Regions from separate parts of the Paramixta manurensis genome, predicted to be linked through region 2. Evidence: predicted binding sites of a transcription regulator. Region 2 holds the regulator's gene; the other holds the start of a gene.
What was found. Region 2 encodes ArgR, which controls arginine synthesis, uptake and breakdown. Its sites were predicted from a motif close to ANTGAATAAAAATACANT; they were not measured.
Positions count from the first base shown of each region.

Region 1: argA (amino-acid N-acetyltransferase) is a predicted target of ArgR. The motif match lies at 2,011-2,028, and genes of this name have one in related genera.

Region 1 covers NZ_CP054212.1:3,733,975-3,741,809, forward strand. The annotation lists gene mltA (murein transglycosylase A) at 1-28, opposite strand, end outside; tRNA gene PMPD1_RS18040 (tRNA-Met) at 234-310, shown strand; tRNA gene PMPD1_RS18045 (tRNA-Met) at 369-445, shown strand; gene amiC (N-acetylmuramoyl-L-alanine amidase AmiC) at 562-1,806, opposite strand; gene argA (amino-acid N-acetyltransferase) at 2,040-3,368, shown strand; gene recD (exodeoxyribonuclease V subunit alpha) at 3,386-5,218, opposite strand; gene recB (exodeoxyribonuclease V subunit beta) at 5,215-7,835, opposite strand, start outside.
Region 2 covers NZ_CP054212.1:474,755-482,589, forward strand. The annotation lists gene aaeB (p-hydroxybenzoic acid efflux pump subunit AaeB) at 1-1,598, shown strand, start outside; gene PMPD1_RS02330 (barstar family protein) at 1,806-2,075, shown strand; gene yhcN (peroxide/acid stress response protein YhcN) at 2,136-2,399, opposite strand; gene yhcN (peroxide/acid stress response protein YhcN) at 2,497-2,766, opposite strand; gene yhcN (peroxide/acid stress response protein YhcN) at 2,867-3,130, opposite strand; gene argR (transcriptional regulator ArgR) at 3,584-4,054, opposite strand; gene mdh (malate dehydrogenase) at 4,503-5,438, shown strand; gene degS (outer membrane-stress sensor serine endopeptidase DegS) at 5,507-6,568, opposite strand; gene degQ (serine endoprotease DegQ) at 6,663-7,835, opposite strand, start outside.

The DNA of each region.
Region 1 (7,835 bases), 1.4 Mb from region 2:
CTGCATATTTTGCCCAACATCCTTTCATTGCTGTTTATTACCTCTTGTGGTTGCAGGCCGAAGATAACAAAGGCCAAATGAGATTGAAATGCATCAAAGGAAAAAGAGCGACGGGCATTGCACAACAAATAATCAGATGGCGGAGAAATTCAACAACAGGCGGAAAATTAATAACTTTACGGCAAAAAAGGGTTGCATCATCAGCCACTGAGAGTATAGTGCGCTTCCACGGACGCGGGATGGAGCAGCCTGGTAGCTCGTCGGGCTCATAACCCGAAGGTCGTCGGTTCAAATCCGGCTCCCGCAACCAATCACCGTTTAGCGGTGGTGACAAGAAGTATGTCGCGACGGAAGCGACAAAAGACGGACGCGGGGTGGAGCAGCCTGGTAGCTCGTCGGGCTCATAACCCGAAGGTCGTCGGTTCAAATCCGGCCCCCGCAACCAATCAATAAAGCACCTGTAAGGGTGTTTTTTTGTTTCTGGCGTTTGCCAGCCTCCTTGCTGTCTTACTGTATCTTCACTTAAATGCCTCCGCCCGCGCACTGCGGACGAAATAGCATTCACTTATGCGCCAACGCCGCGCCGCTGGCAAAGTAGGCTTTTATACCCGCCAGGATTGACTCTGCGACCTGCTGCTGAAAACGTGGCGTGCGCAACTTACGCTCCTCATCCATATTACTGATAAAGGCCGTCTCCACCAGAATCGAAGGAATGTCCGGCGCCTTAAGTACCGCGAACCCAGCCTGATCGACGCTACGCTTATGCAAATGGTTGACGCGCCCGAGTCTTGACAGCACCTCTTTACCGAATTTCAGGCTGTCGCTGATGGTTTGCCGCTGCACCATATCGAACATGGTATGGTCAAGATAGCGATCGCCGCTCATACTCACGCCGCCAATCAGATCCGACTCGTTTTGCGTTTGCGCTAAAAAGCGCGCCGCCGCCGAAGTTGCACCTTTGGTCGATAACGCAAACACCGATGAGCCGCGCGCGGCGCGACTTGTAAACGCATCGGCATGAATCGAGACAAAGAGATCGGCGCGTTGCCTACGCGCTTTGGCAACCCGCACTTTAAGCGGGATAAACACATCTTCATTCCGCGTCATATAAGCGCGCATCGCGGGCTCTTTATCAATCAACGCCTTCAGCTTACGCCCAATCTTGAGCACAATATCTTTTTCACGCGTGCGCATTTTACCGTGCGCACCGGGATCTTCACCGCCATGCCCCGGATCGATCATGATAACGATCGGACGATCGCGCCCTGCTTTTCCCGGTAGCGGCGCGGGCCCCGGCTGTGATTGCTCTAAATCGCCCTTGTTATAGTCTTCCAGCAGCGCTAATAACGGGTCGCCTTCGACACTGTTTTTTGCCGGATAGAGATCAACCACCAGACGATTTTTGATGCCCGCCACCGGATCAAGGGTAAACAGCTTCGGCGTGACGCTCTGCTTTAACTCCAGCACAATCCGTACCGTATTCGCATCAAACTGCCCTACGCGCGCGCTTTTTATATAGGGATCGTCTTTGCGTACCAGGTCATGCATTCCTTTCAACACCTGGTTCAGATGAAGATGCTCAATATCAATCACCACCCGTTCCGGGTTGCTGAGTGCGAACTGCTTGTATTTTAGCGGTACGCTGGATTCGAGCGTTAACCGTGAATAGGTGGATGAAGGCCAGATACGCGCGGCAACCACATGGCTGCCGGCTGCGAAACCGACCCGGCTTACGCTAAGTAACCAGACCGCACCGACGCCCTGCAATAACCGGCGACGGTTGAGATAAGGATTAGATTCGGACATGCCGCTCCAACAATACTGTGATATGTCTAAAAAAACGCCAAGTATAAAAATATGCCGAAAACTTTAACCAATACGCGTATTCATGTCACCCCAAAAAAGTTAGAAAATGCAGCGTATTAGGGTGGACCGCGCGATTTTTTCTGGTGAAAGCGCCGCTAATTGCCACTTGCATCATTGACAATAAAAGAATAAAAATACAGAAATTACGAATAAAAATGCAATGAGGGTTAGCCGTGAAGGAACGTAGTACCGAATTGGTTCAGGGATTCCGCCATACCGTCCCCTACATCAACGCTCACCGAGGTAAAACGTTTGTCATCATGCTAGGCGGCGAAGCCATTGAGCATGAAAACTTCTCCGGTATCGTGAATGATATTGGCTTATTGCACAGCCTGGGTATCCGCCTGGTCGTGGTGTATGGCGCTCGTCCACAAATTGATAGCAGCCTTGCCGAACACCAACTCGAACCGATTTACCATAAACATACGCGCGTGACCGACGCCCAATCTTTAGAGCTGGTGAAACAGGCGGCTGGCCGTTTACAACTGGATATTACCGCCCGCCTCTCAATGAGCCTGAACAATACGCCGTTGCAAGGCGCGCATATTAATGTGGTTAGCGGTAACTTTATTATCGCTCAGCCGCTCGGCGTCGATGATGGCGTCGATTACTGCCACAGCGGGCGCATTCGCCGTATTGATGAAGAAGCGATCCATCGTCAACTGGATAGCGGCGCGATTGTTCTGCTCGGGCCGGTTGCCGTTTCGGTTACTGGCGAAAGTTTTAATCTCACCTCTGAAGAGGTCGCCACCCAACTTGCCATCAAGCTGAAAGCCGAGAAAATGATCGGTTTCTGCTCCGAACAGGGTGTGATCAACGATGAAGGTGCGATTATTTCCGAACTGTTGCCCAATGAAGCGCAAACCCGGATTGAAGCGCTGGAAGCGCGTGGCGACTATCTCTCCGGCACCGTTCGCTTTCTACGCGGCGCGGTCAAAGCCTGCCGCAGCGGAATACGTCGCAGCCATTTAATCAGTTATCAGGAAGATGGCGCGCTGTTACAAGAGCTATTCTCGCGTGATGGTATTGGTACGCAGATCGTGATGGAATCAGCCGAGCAGGTTCGTCGGGCAACCATTAATGATATTGGCGGCATCCTTGAGCTTATCCGCCCGCTAGAACAGCAAGGCATTTTGGTGCGGCGCTCACGCGAACAGTTGGAGATGGAGATTGATAAATTCACCATCATTGAGCGCGATAATCTGACCATTGCCTGCGCCGCGTTATACCCTTTCCCGGAAGAACAGATAGGCGAAATGGCCTGCGTGGCGGTGCACCCGGACTATCGTAGTTCTTCCCGTGGCGAAATGCTGTTGCAACGCGTTGCGCTTCAGGCACGCCAGATGGGGCTGAAAAAGCTGTTTGTGCTGACGACCCGCAGCATCCACTGGTTCCAGGAGCGCGGCTTTACGCCCGTCGATATTGAAGTGCTGCCAGAGAGCAAAAAGCAGATGTATAATTATCAGCGTCGCTCAAAAGTGTTGATGGCTGACCTGAAATAACCGCGCTTTCGCGCGGTTTATGACAACCGCGCCAGTAACCCGCTGCGACGCTGCGTGCGCGCTCTAACCGCACGGGCAAATACCGCGTCGTCGGCATACAGCGTTAAACGCTGGCGCGCGCGCGTGATAGCGGTGTAGACCAATTCTCGCGTTAACACCGGTAAAAAGTGGTTCGGCAGCACCAGCGCCGTGTGCTCAAACTCCGAACCCTGCGATTTATGTACCGTCATCGCCCATGCGGTGTCATGCACCGGTAAGCGGCTAGGTTGTACCGCTTTGATACTGCCATCCGGCAGCGAAAAAAAGACTTTTATCTCTCCTTCACCATCAGGCATGGCAATACCAATATCGCCATTAAATAACCCAAGCGCGCTATCATTACGGGCAATCATTACCGGGCGCCCGCTATACCACTTGGTCGGCCCCAGCGGGCGCTGAATCAGGTGGTGCCTTGCCAGCGCGCGCTCAATACTGCCATTTAACCCGGCGACGCCAAACGGCCCCTCACGTAATGCGCAGAGTAGTTGATAGCGATTAAAAGCATTGAGAACTTCACGCGGCGGCGCGCCCTCTTTAATCAGCCGGAGCCAGGTGCCGTAGCCTGCTACGCTATCATCCAGCAACTGCTGCCACGCATCGGCACTATTCAGCGAAACACGTGAAATATCAGCAAACCCGGCGTTAAACGTCTGATTAACCCGCGCCACATCACCGGCATTGACCGCCAGCGCCAGTTGGCCGATGCCGGAGTGCTCATCGAAACGGTAACTTTTGCGTAGCAAACAGATACTATCGCGGACGTGGCTTACGCCTTCGCTATCGGTGCCCTCAACCCGGCAGCCGGTCAATTGCGACAGTTGTGCCGCCCACGCCACGCTATAACCGGCCTCCGCGCAGCGGCAAATATCGCCGAGCACCGCACCCGCTTCTACTGACGCCAATTGGTCACGGTCACCAAGGAAGATCACCCGCGCGTGAGCAGGTAGCGCTGAGATCAAATTCGCCATCATCGGCAAATCCACCATCGAGGCTTCATCCACCACCAAGACATCCAGATGCAACGGATTACCGGCATGATAGCGCATGCGCTGACTATTCGGCTGTGCGCCAAGCAAGCGGTGTAAGGTGGTTGCCTCTGCCGGAAATTTCGCCAGTTCACCCTCTTCCAGCGCCAGCGCCCGGAGCGCTTTGCCTAACGACTCGGTTAAACGCGCTGCCGCCTTACCGGTGGGCGCCGCCAGTTGGATACGCAGCGGCGTTGGCGTCAGGCGAATCAACGCCGCCAGTAACTTCGCTACCGTGGTGGTTTTCCCGGTTCCGGGCCCGCCGGAGATCACTGAAACTTTGCGGCTAATCGCCACCGCTGCGGCAATTTTTTGCCAATCTTCCGGTTGTTGCCCGAATAAGGTATCCAGCACACTTCTGAGTGCCGGATAGTCATTGGTGGGCTCCCTCGCTGCCGTGCTGATGAAATCTGCAACGCGCCCCTCGCTATGCCACATACGATTGAGGTAAAGATTTCCCTGCGCCAACACCAGCGGCGTTGCCTGCGTGCCATCGCTGACGGCATGACTACCCAACAATATTTGCGCCCAGGCCGTCGGCGCGCCCGCAGCCTGCCACAGAGCGGATGCCAATGCTGGCTGACGCCCGGCAAAAAGTTGCGCTTCGGTTAAGGCTTCCAGCGGCAGGCAAACATGCCCTTCGCCGGCTTCGGCGCTCAGCCAGGCGGCGGCCAGCATTAAGGCTGGCTGCGTCTCATCCGCCAGCATATGGGCGAATTGCAGATCGAGTGGCCGTATTAGCCGTTTGTCTACCGCTTCACGCAGCAGCCCACTCACACCGGTCATGACACCTCTCCCTGGCCTGCGAACAACCTATCTAACGCCGTCACAAAGGCGACATCTGGCCGCGTGTAAAACACGCCATTTTGCCCTTCCCCTGGCTGTATGCCGCGCAGGAACAGATAAAATACGCCGCCAAAATGGCGCTCGTAATCGTAATCCGCCAGACGATGACCTAAATAGCGGTGTAGCGCCAGCGTGTACAGTTGGTATTGCAAATCATAGCGATGATCAACCATCGCCTGCGCCATGGCCTGTGGCGTGTAGGCCGCCGATTCGCCGCCAAGCCAATTGGATTTATAATCCAGCAGGTAATATTTCCCTTGCCAGCAAAACACTAAATCAATAAAGCCTTTTAGCATCCCCTGAACTTGGTGGAAGTTAAGCGCCGGGGCTTGAGCGGAAAGCGAATCAAAATCACGCATTAACCGATCGAGAGACGGCGCGGTCAACATTTGGCTGAGCGGCAGATAAAACTCCAGTTCAGCTTTACACTGCGACGGCGTCAACTGATTCAGACTGACGCCGTCATCATTCAATGGCGCGCTCAAAATCTGTTGTAGCCACGCCATCAATATCGGTTGCCACTCCAGACTGAACCCGGCCCGCTGTAACTGTTCTGCCAGCCAGGTTTCATCAGGCGGCTGGGTAAAATCCAGGGTTTCAAACAAACTATGCAAAAAGGTACCTGGCGAAGCGCCACGCGGAAAGCTGTGGGGAGTGAGCATGGGCTCACTTACTGCCGCCGACTCGCCGACCGCATCCACATCAAATCGCGGTTGCATATCCACCAGGTTACCGGAACTGTGTTGCTGCAATCCCGAATAACTGGTGACACGCCAATCGTCATTCAAACGTCGCGATAGCACCGAACTACTCAGCCGGGAACCTGGCGCAGTTTGCGGTCGCCACGGCGCGCTATCCGGCTCACGGTTCGCCGCCAGCGCAATGGCTTCATTGGTCATCTCTGCCAGGGTTTGGGCCAGGTCGGCGGCGTTCATCGCCTCACCGCGTTGGATCAGAAACCCCAACGCACTCTTATGCAGATCGCTTTCGCCCTGTTTTTTGCGATTGCCTTTGACCAGCGGAGCAATACCGACGCTGCAGTGCCAAACCGAACGGGTTAGCGCTACATAGAGCAGACGCAAATCCTCCGCTAAGCGTTCCTGTTCGGCCAGTTGACGACTCTCTTCATCGTCTTGCAAATCCAACAACGCCTCATAGGTATCACGGTGGTGATAAATACCTTGCGACGCTTCGCGGAAGTTGGCGGCAAACGGCAGCCAGACCAGCGGATATTGCAGACCTTTCGATTTATGGATGGTAACGATTTGAACCAGATGACGGTCGCTTTCCAGACGCAGTTGCTGATTTGCCGCCTGGTTATTCGGTTGTGCGATTTGCTGCGCCAGCCAACGCACCAGCGCATGTTCGCTATCAAGCTGCGCCGACGCCTCCTGTAATAGTTCACCCAAGTGCAGCACATCGGTCAAACGCCGTTCGCCGCTTTCAGATGCCAGCAGATTTTCCGCAATATGCCGGTTCACCATTAAGTCACGCAGCATGGGTAACACGCCACGCTTTAGCCAGACCTGACGATAGCGGTCAAATTCATCGACCAACCGATCCCACGAGGGTTCATGCTGGCTGAGCGCATCAATAGCGGCAGCATCCAGCCCCATAATACTGGTTGCCAATGCGCTGCGTAGCGCGCGCTCCTGTTCCGGCGCCAAAACCGCCTGTAACAGCCAGAGCAACTCACGCGCCTCGGGCGTGGTGAACACGCTGTCACGATTCGAAAGGTAAACCGACGGGATCGCTAACCCATTCAGCGCTTCGCGCATTACCGCCGCTTCTCCACGACTACGCACCAGTATCGTGATATCCGATGCGCGCACCGGACGGCGTTGCTGCTGGTTGCCAATCAGCGCCGTACCCTGCTGACCGGCACGCAGCCAGTCGCGGATTTCCCCCGCGCACTGCCTCGCCATCCATTGTTGGTACTCACTAACACCAACGCCGTCGCCCGGCTGTAGCCACAGGCGCAGCGCAGGTTGTTGTTTGTCGTTGAGAGTAAAACTCAGCGAACTGTTCGGCGTGGCTGCCTGTACCGGCAGAAAGGGAATATCGCTAAACAGAAACGAATTATCCAGCCGGGAAAAAAGCTGATTAACGCTCGCCACCATCGCCGGAGAGGAACGCCAGTTTGTCTCCAGCGTGTAGTGTGCGCTAACTTCAGAACGCGCGCGCATATAGGTAAAAATATCCGCGCCGCGGAAAGCGTAAATGGCCTGTTTAGGGTCGCCAATCAGTAGCAGTGCGCAGCCTGGCTGGCGCAAATAGAGCGTGCTGAAAATGCGATACTGTTGAGGATCGGTATCCTGGAACTCATCAATCAGTGCCGCCGGATAGCGTTGCCGAATAGCGGCGGCCAGCGCCACACCGCCCGGCTGATGCAGCGCTTCATCCAGCCGGCTGAGTAAATCATCAAACCCCAGTTGCGCGCGTAACTGTTTTTCCTTGCGCGTAGCGAAACGAATTTCCGCCAGCGCACGGGCAATCACCAAATCGCGCAGCGTAAGCGGCTCCGCCAGAAAGTGCTCAATCACCTCAAAGAGCGGAT
Region 2 (7,835 bases):
CCGCGCTGATTATTGTGGTTAGCGTGAATGCTGGCAACGGCTCGCCCTTGCTGGCGCCGCAATTTGCGGTGGAGCGCTGTAGTGAAATTGTGATTGGGATAGTGTGCGCCATCTTGGCCGATTTACTCTTTTCGCCACGCACAATTAAAAAAGAGATTGATCGCGAGATCGAGACGCTCTTGCTCGATCAATACAAACTTTTGCAGCGTTGTGTCGCGCACGATGACAAAGAAGAGGTGGATAAAGCGTGGGGAAATTTAGTGCGGCGTACCACCGCGCTAAACGGAATGCGCAGCCACCTGATGATGGAGTCATCGCGTTGGCAGAAGGCCAACCGGCGCCTAAAAGCCCTCAACACGCTTTCGCTTACCTTAATTACCCAGGCATGCGAAACCTTTCTGATCCAGAATAACCGACCACATTACATTCCGCCGCAATATCGCCTGTTGTTTGAAAAAGAGATTAATAGCCTGGCGGAACTACACAAACATTTGAAAACGTTACGGCGCGTAATGAGCGCGGCGGGCAGTAAAAGTACGCCGGTGACGTTAGTCAGTTGGGTGGGAGCGGCAACGCATTATTTATTGTTGTTAAAAGGGATTCATACCAACAGTCGTATTAGTCGTATTGAGGCCGATGTGTTGAGCGGTGAGGTGGTGGTAAAGGCGCGTTCAGCAGAGACCCATCACGCGATGATCAACGGTATTCGTACCTTTGTTGCTACCGCGCTGGGCTCTCTGTTCTGGCTCTATACGGGCTGGACATCTGGCAGCGGCTGTATGGTGATGCTGGCGGTGATTACCGCGCTGGCGATGCGGGTGCCAAATCCGTTAATGATGGCGAAAGATTTTTTGTATGGCATGACGGTGGCTATCCCGCTCGGCGCGATCTGGTTTATGTTTGTGATGCCTGCCACTCAGCAGAGCATGCTCCTGCTCTCGATCGCCATGGGGTTGATGGCTTTTGTAGCCGGTATTTTTATTCAACGCCGTCAAATCGGGACGCTGGGCGCTTTTGTCGGCACGCTGAACATCCTGGTGCTGGATAACCCCATGCGGTTTGAGGTCAACGCTTTTCTGGATAGCGCGCTGGGTCAGGTGATCGGTTGCTTTGTCGCGCTGCTAGTGATCTTACTGATCCGCGATAAATCTAAGGGGCGCACCGGACGTAAACTGCTTAACCGCTTTATGTATGCAGCCGTTTCGGCGCTCACCACTAACTCGGCGCGGCGTAAAGAAAACCATCTTCCGGCGCTCTACCAGCAACTGTTCCTGTTGCTGAATTTATTCCCCGGCGATCTCAATAAGTACCGATTAGCGCTAACGCTGATCATTGCACATCAGCGTTTACGCAGTGCGGAAATCCCAGTAAATGAAGACTTGTCGGCATGGCATAAACAATTGCGTCATACTGCCGACCGGGTTATTGCTTCACGTAGCGATGATAGGCGTCGCTATTACTATCAGCGGTTATTGAGTGAGTTCGAGACTTATCAGCAAAAGCTCCTGCACTACAATGCGCCAATGGCTGTTGCTGAGCCTGTGCATCGTTTGGTTGATGTGTTGACGCGTTATCAGAATACGCTAATTCAAATCTAAATCTTCGGCCGGTCTTCCGGCCATTTGCATGGTTTTATCCCACGAAGCCGCTTGGTTCATAAAAAGCCTCCGTTTTGCCAACTATACTCAGATGTGAAAGCGTTAGCCTCTGCGCTAATGGCGTTCACTGGAAGTGAAAGCCCACATCGGTACGGGTTGTAATCATTCGGGCAGTGGTGCCCGGCTTAGCTTTGCGGAGCGGCCAGCATGAAAAAAGAGAGTTTCGATTTTGATGAGATAGTCGATCAGGCGCATTTTTATCGTCAATTTAATGAGCGGTTCACGTTGACGGAAAGGGCGGTGTTTGATTTGGATAGTCTATGGGATGTGGTAACCGAGTCATTATTACCGCTACCGGTGGAGATCGAGTTTATTAATTTGGGGTCGGGACAGAAACGCCGTTACGGCGCGCTGATTTTACTGTTTGACGAAGCTGAAGAGGAACTGGAGGGGCAATTCCACTTCAACGTTCGATAAAGGCAGTGGCAAAAAGGGCCCCGGCGAACGGGGCCAAAGGGTTCGTCAGTTGACGAGGAATTACTTATATAGCTCAGCAGTGGCGTGCCAGCTATCACCGGTGCGGGCTTCAATAATGCGATACGCACTGGCACCTTGTTGATCCGCTTTCTGTGAAAGCTGTTGGCGATAATCCATCGGTGAACCACCGACGCCGCTTACGGTAATAGTTCCCACAGATTGCAGATTTTCGGCCTGTTGGTTAGTGAGTAACTGTGCAGCGGAAGCGCCGAATGTTACCAGGGAAAGCAGGCTTAAGGTTGCAAGGGTTGTTTTGATTTTCATTTTTCATCTCCTCTTATAATCAACAACCTGCGGGCTACAACATAATGACCGGGTCGTCGATGTCGCACGGGCGGGCGCATAACCCGCGCCGTGGATATTATTTGTAAATTTCAGCGGTCGCGTGATAATTGCCATTGTTACGCGCTTCAATTACGCGGTAAGCGCTGGCGCCTTGTTCATCCGCTTTCTGTGACAGGCTCTGACGAATGCTCATCGGTGAGCCATCAATACCGCTAACGGAAATGGTACCGACAGATTGCAGGTTATCGTTGGAGACCTGTTGTTCGGTAACCAGATTGGCGGCGTTCGCGCCAAAAGAAAGTACGGAAGCCAGGCCTAAAGCAGCAATTGCAAATGTCATTTTCATGGTGATATCTCCTAAATAATGTGAGGCAACCGAAAGGGCTTAATCGCGTTTTTTATACTTGGGGTTGCCGGTTTTCATCTATGCCGTGGTAATAATTCGCTTATTTGTACAGTTCAGCCGTAACGTGGTAGTTACCATTGTTGCGTGCTTCGATAATGCGGTATGCCTTCGCACCTTGCTGATCGGCTTTTTCGCCCAGCGCTTGGTGGATATCCATCGGCGCGCCATCAATGCCGCTTATGCTAACGGTCCCGACTGACTGCATATCTTGAGCTTGTTCCGCATTAATCGATTCTGCTGCAAATGCGCCAAATGACAGGACGGAAAGAATGCTCAGGGTGGCAATAGTAGTTTTAACGTTCATGTTTATTTCCTCGTCTTCTGTTTTTATCTTTTTGTTTAGTGTGATTTGCATCACGAAAATAAGTATAGATCTAATAACGTGAGAAATTAATACTCTGCTAATAATTTTTTGAGGGGATACTTTGGTAGGGAACCACTTTTTAATAACCTATCGTTATAAAAAAAGCGTATATTTTGCCCACTTTATGTTAATTCCATGTAAAAACAGCAACATGTCGCACTTGAGCTATTCGTGCTCAATTTTGTGGTTGATCACGCTATGAGAAAAAAACTCGCTGGGAAGAACGGTGGGTTTTTAACGAAAAGGGAGCATTAACTGCTAAATGCAACGTAGTTTACGGATTAGCGGCTCGGATATTACCTGAGAGCGGCCGCATTTTAGAGAGGCCACTTGCCAGCGTAAAAAGGGTGAAAAAGTAACCGACAGGTTAACTGCCGGTTTCATTGCGGTGTCTTATAGCTCTTGTTCGAATAACACCAGAATGGCGTCGTAGAGCTGGCGGACGGTAAATTCACGCGCGGGCGTCATAAAAATGGTGTCATCCCCGGCGATGGTGCCGAGAATACCTTCCGCTTTACCGAGTGAGTCAAGCAGACGAGCGATTAACTGCGCCGCGCCAGGGCTGGTGTGGATCACGACCAACGCATCATTGTAGTCAATATCCAATACCAGGTTTTTCAGTGGGCTGGTGGTGGTGGGCACCCCTAATTCGGCCGGCAAACAATACACCATTTCCATTTTGGCGTTCCGGGTACGCACCGCGCCAAACTTGGTCAGCATACGCGAGACTTTAGACTGGTTAATATTGTCGAACCCTTCATCTTGCAGTGCGGCAACAATCTCGCCCTGAGAGCTGAATTTCTCTTCTTTAAGCAACGCTTTGAAAGCCTTAACCAGGTTTTCTTGTTTCGATGGGTTACGCATAGTCTACCGATATCAAAGTAAAATAAGGAGGCCCCGCCCGGCGGGTTATAGATTATTATGCATTTAAGTGAATGATTATGCAACTTTGCAGGCAGTAATTCCATTTAGCACTGCTGCGGGAGGCGCATTCTAACAGACTTTCTTCGCGTTGAGAATTTCTCCACCGCGCATAATGATGGGCGGGGAAGTGAAGAAATTGTTATAAAATTGATGTTGTTCTGGTGCATGTGTAGGGTGTAATGTAACCGCCGAATAATGTGCCTGCATGCTGCTACGATCGGCTCCAAACCTGTACGTAATGCGGTCAATCTCACCCGTTTACGGAGCGTCATAGATAATACGCCCGCAAAACGATGATACCGTCCTCGCTATTGCCTTCCAGGTCGATTATGGTCGTAACCAGATGGGTTCCCGGCACTTTTCTGCTCACAATAATAAGGAGTTTAGGATGAAAGTTGCAGTTCTCGGTGCAGCCGGTGGTATTGGTCAGGCGCTTGCACTTCTGCTGAAAACCCAGTTGCCCGCGGGTTCAGAACTCTCTCTGTATGATATTGCCCCGGTTACGCCAGGCGTTGCGGTAGATTTAAGCCACATCCCAACATCCGTTAAAATTGAGGGATTCAGTGGCGAAGATGCCACACCTGCATTGCAAGGCGCGGATGTGGTTCTGATTTCCGCCGGCGTGGCGCGCAAACCAGGCATGGACCGTTCTGATTTATTCAATGTTAACGCCGGCATTGTGCGTAACCTGATTGAGCAAGTGGCGAAAACCGCGCCGAAAGCGCTGATTGGTATCATCACCAACCCGGTTAACACCACGGTAGCGATTGCGGCCGATGTGCTGAAAAAAGCCGGTGTTTACGACAAAAACAAACTGTTTGGCGTAACCACGTTGGATATTATTCGATCCAATACGTTTGTTGCTGAGTTGAAAGGTAAACAGCCGACTGAGCTGAATGTGCCAGTGGTTGGCGGTCACTCAGGCGTGACGATTCTGCCGTTGCTGTCGCAGATTCCAGGCGTGAGCTTCAGCGAACAAGAAGCGGCAGATCTGACTAAACGTATTCAGAACGCGGGTACTGAAGTGGTTGAAGCAAAAGCCGGTGGCGGTTCAGCTACGCTCTCTATGGGCCAGGCGGCGGCACGCTTTGGTTTATCGCTGGTACGTGCATTACAGGGCGAAAGCAATGTCGTGGAGTGTGCCTACGTTGAAGGCGATGGCGAATATGCGCGTTTCTTCTCGCAGCCATTGCTGCTGGGCAAAAATGGCATTGTTGAGCGTAAACCTATCGGTACTTTGAGCGCATTTGAGCAGAAATCGCTGGAAGGAATGCTGGACACGCTGAAAAAAGATATTCAGCTGGGTGAAGATTTCGTTAAATAAGCCCGTCACTACTGTTGAACAATATCAAGGGAGCCTTATGGCTCCCTTCTTTGTTATTAATCGCCTGATTAATTCTGGATCGGATATTCCATTATCGTCACCGGCAAGGTGAGTTTTTGTCCGTTGCGGATAACCTGAACATTAATCACCGAGCCCGGACGGATTTCAGCCACCTGATCCATCGTTTCCTGGGCGGATATCGCCGGTTTACCGTTAACGCTAATAATGACATCGTTGGTTTGTATCCCGGCCCTGGCCGCTGGACCGCCGGCCGCCACATCACTGACGGTAATGCCCTGAATACGATCAAGGTTGCCACCCTGACCATGTAGCGGCGGCACTTCACGTCCGGTGATACCGATATAACCGCGAATAACCCGGCCATCGCGAATCAACTTATCCATAATTTTTGTGGCGAGCGGAGTAGGAATAGCAAACCCAATGCCTTCAGGCGTTTCGCCATCATTACTTTTATCGAACGAAAGGGTATTGATGCCCATCAGCTCACCCAGCGAGTTGATTAACGCGCCGCCTGAATTCCCGCGGTTGATAGAGGCGTCGGTTTGTAGAAAATTCTGTCGTCCTGAAGGGCTTAAGCCCACGCGCCCGGTGGCGCTAATAATCCCCTGCGTGACGGTTTGCCCGAGGTTATAAGGGTTCCCGACTGCCATCACGATATCGCCTACGTGTGCAGTACGCTTCGGATTAATCGGTATCACGGGTAAATTCGAGGCGGTAATTTTCAGCACTGCCAAATCTGTCAGGCTATCTGACCCGACCAACATGGCTTCTAAGAAACGCCCATCTTGCAACGCGACAATAATTTGATCGGCGCCATTAATCACATGACGATTAGTTAGAATGTACCCTTTTTCATTCATAATCACCCCCGAGCCGAGAGTGGTAATGCCGCGACTGTTGCCGCCGCCGCTGGCGCTGCGATTATAAACGTTAACCACGGCAGGAACGGCTCGGCGTACGCCCTGATTAAAGCTGAAAGGGGTCTCGTCCGCGCTGTTTTCTGGCGCAGATAATAATTTGCTGCCTGTCCTCAGCGCTGGCAAGGTCGCGAGGAGGATACCCGCAACGATCAGGCCAAAGACCACTGAACGCAAGAGTTTAAGAAACATGGTGATAAGTTATGCCGGGAAAGAACGGAAGGCAGGATAACATGAGTTGCGCGGACACACACGAGGTTGTGTCCGCGCCGTTATAGATAACGACCTAACGCAGCAGTAAATAGATACTTTCGTTTCCGCGTACTACGTTTAACGCCAGCACCGGCGGTTTAGCCGCCAATACTTTACGCATGTCGCTGAGGTTTTGAACCCGCGTACGGTTTACGGCAATGATCACGTCATCTTTTTGCAAGCCGACCTGCTCCGCCGGCGTGCCTTTAGCCACCGCATCCACTTTTATCCCTTTATTGCCATCTTTCAACTGCCCATCAGTCAGCGTCGCGCCCTGCAAGGCAGGAGACATCAGGGCGGCACTGGCCGTGGTCTGTGAGCTGGCATCAAGCTTAACGGTCACGGTCAGCGGCTTCCCTGCGCGCAGCAGGCCGAGCTTGACCTCTTGACCCGGCGGAGTGGTACCGATTTTCACCCGTAGCTCACCGAAGCTACTGATCGGTTTGCCCTCAATGGAGGTAATAATGTCGCCCGCTTTTATACCCGCATTGGCGGCGGCGGATTTCGGCATCACTTCAGAAACAAAGGCGCCGCGTTGTGCGTCAACATTAAAGGCCTTCGCGATGTCGGCGGTCATCTCGGTACCTTTAATGCCTAACTGCCCGCGTTTCACTTCGCCATACTTAATCAACTGCTGGGCCAGGTTGACTGCCATATTGCCTGGGATGGCGAAACCGATGCCAATATTACCGCCGCTGGAAGCGAGAATGGCGGTGTTAATGCCAATCAGTTCACCATTCAGGTTAACCAGCGCACCGCCGGAGTTGCCGCGGTTAATTGCCGCATCGGTCTGAATAAAGTTTTCCAGCCCTTCTAAATTAAGCCCGCTGCGCCCCAGTGCGGAGATGATACCCGAGGTCGCGGTTTGCCCCAGCCCGAACGGGTTACCGATCGCAATCGCGAAATCACCGACTTTGAGTTTATCGGAATCAGCCACTTTTATCTGAGTGAGGTTCTTCGCTCCCTGGAGCTGAATCAACGCAATATCGGTTTGCTCATCATGACCAATCAGTTTTGCGTCATATTCGCGTCCGTCACCGAGTTGCACACTGATCTTATCCGCGCCGTTTACCACATGGTTATTGGTTAACACGTACCCCTTCGCGGCATCAATAATCACGCCGGACCCGAGGCCTTCAAAAGGCTGAGGTTGACTATCGCCCGGCGCCTGACCAAAGAAACGTTTTAGCGGCTCGGGAATATCCTG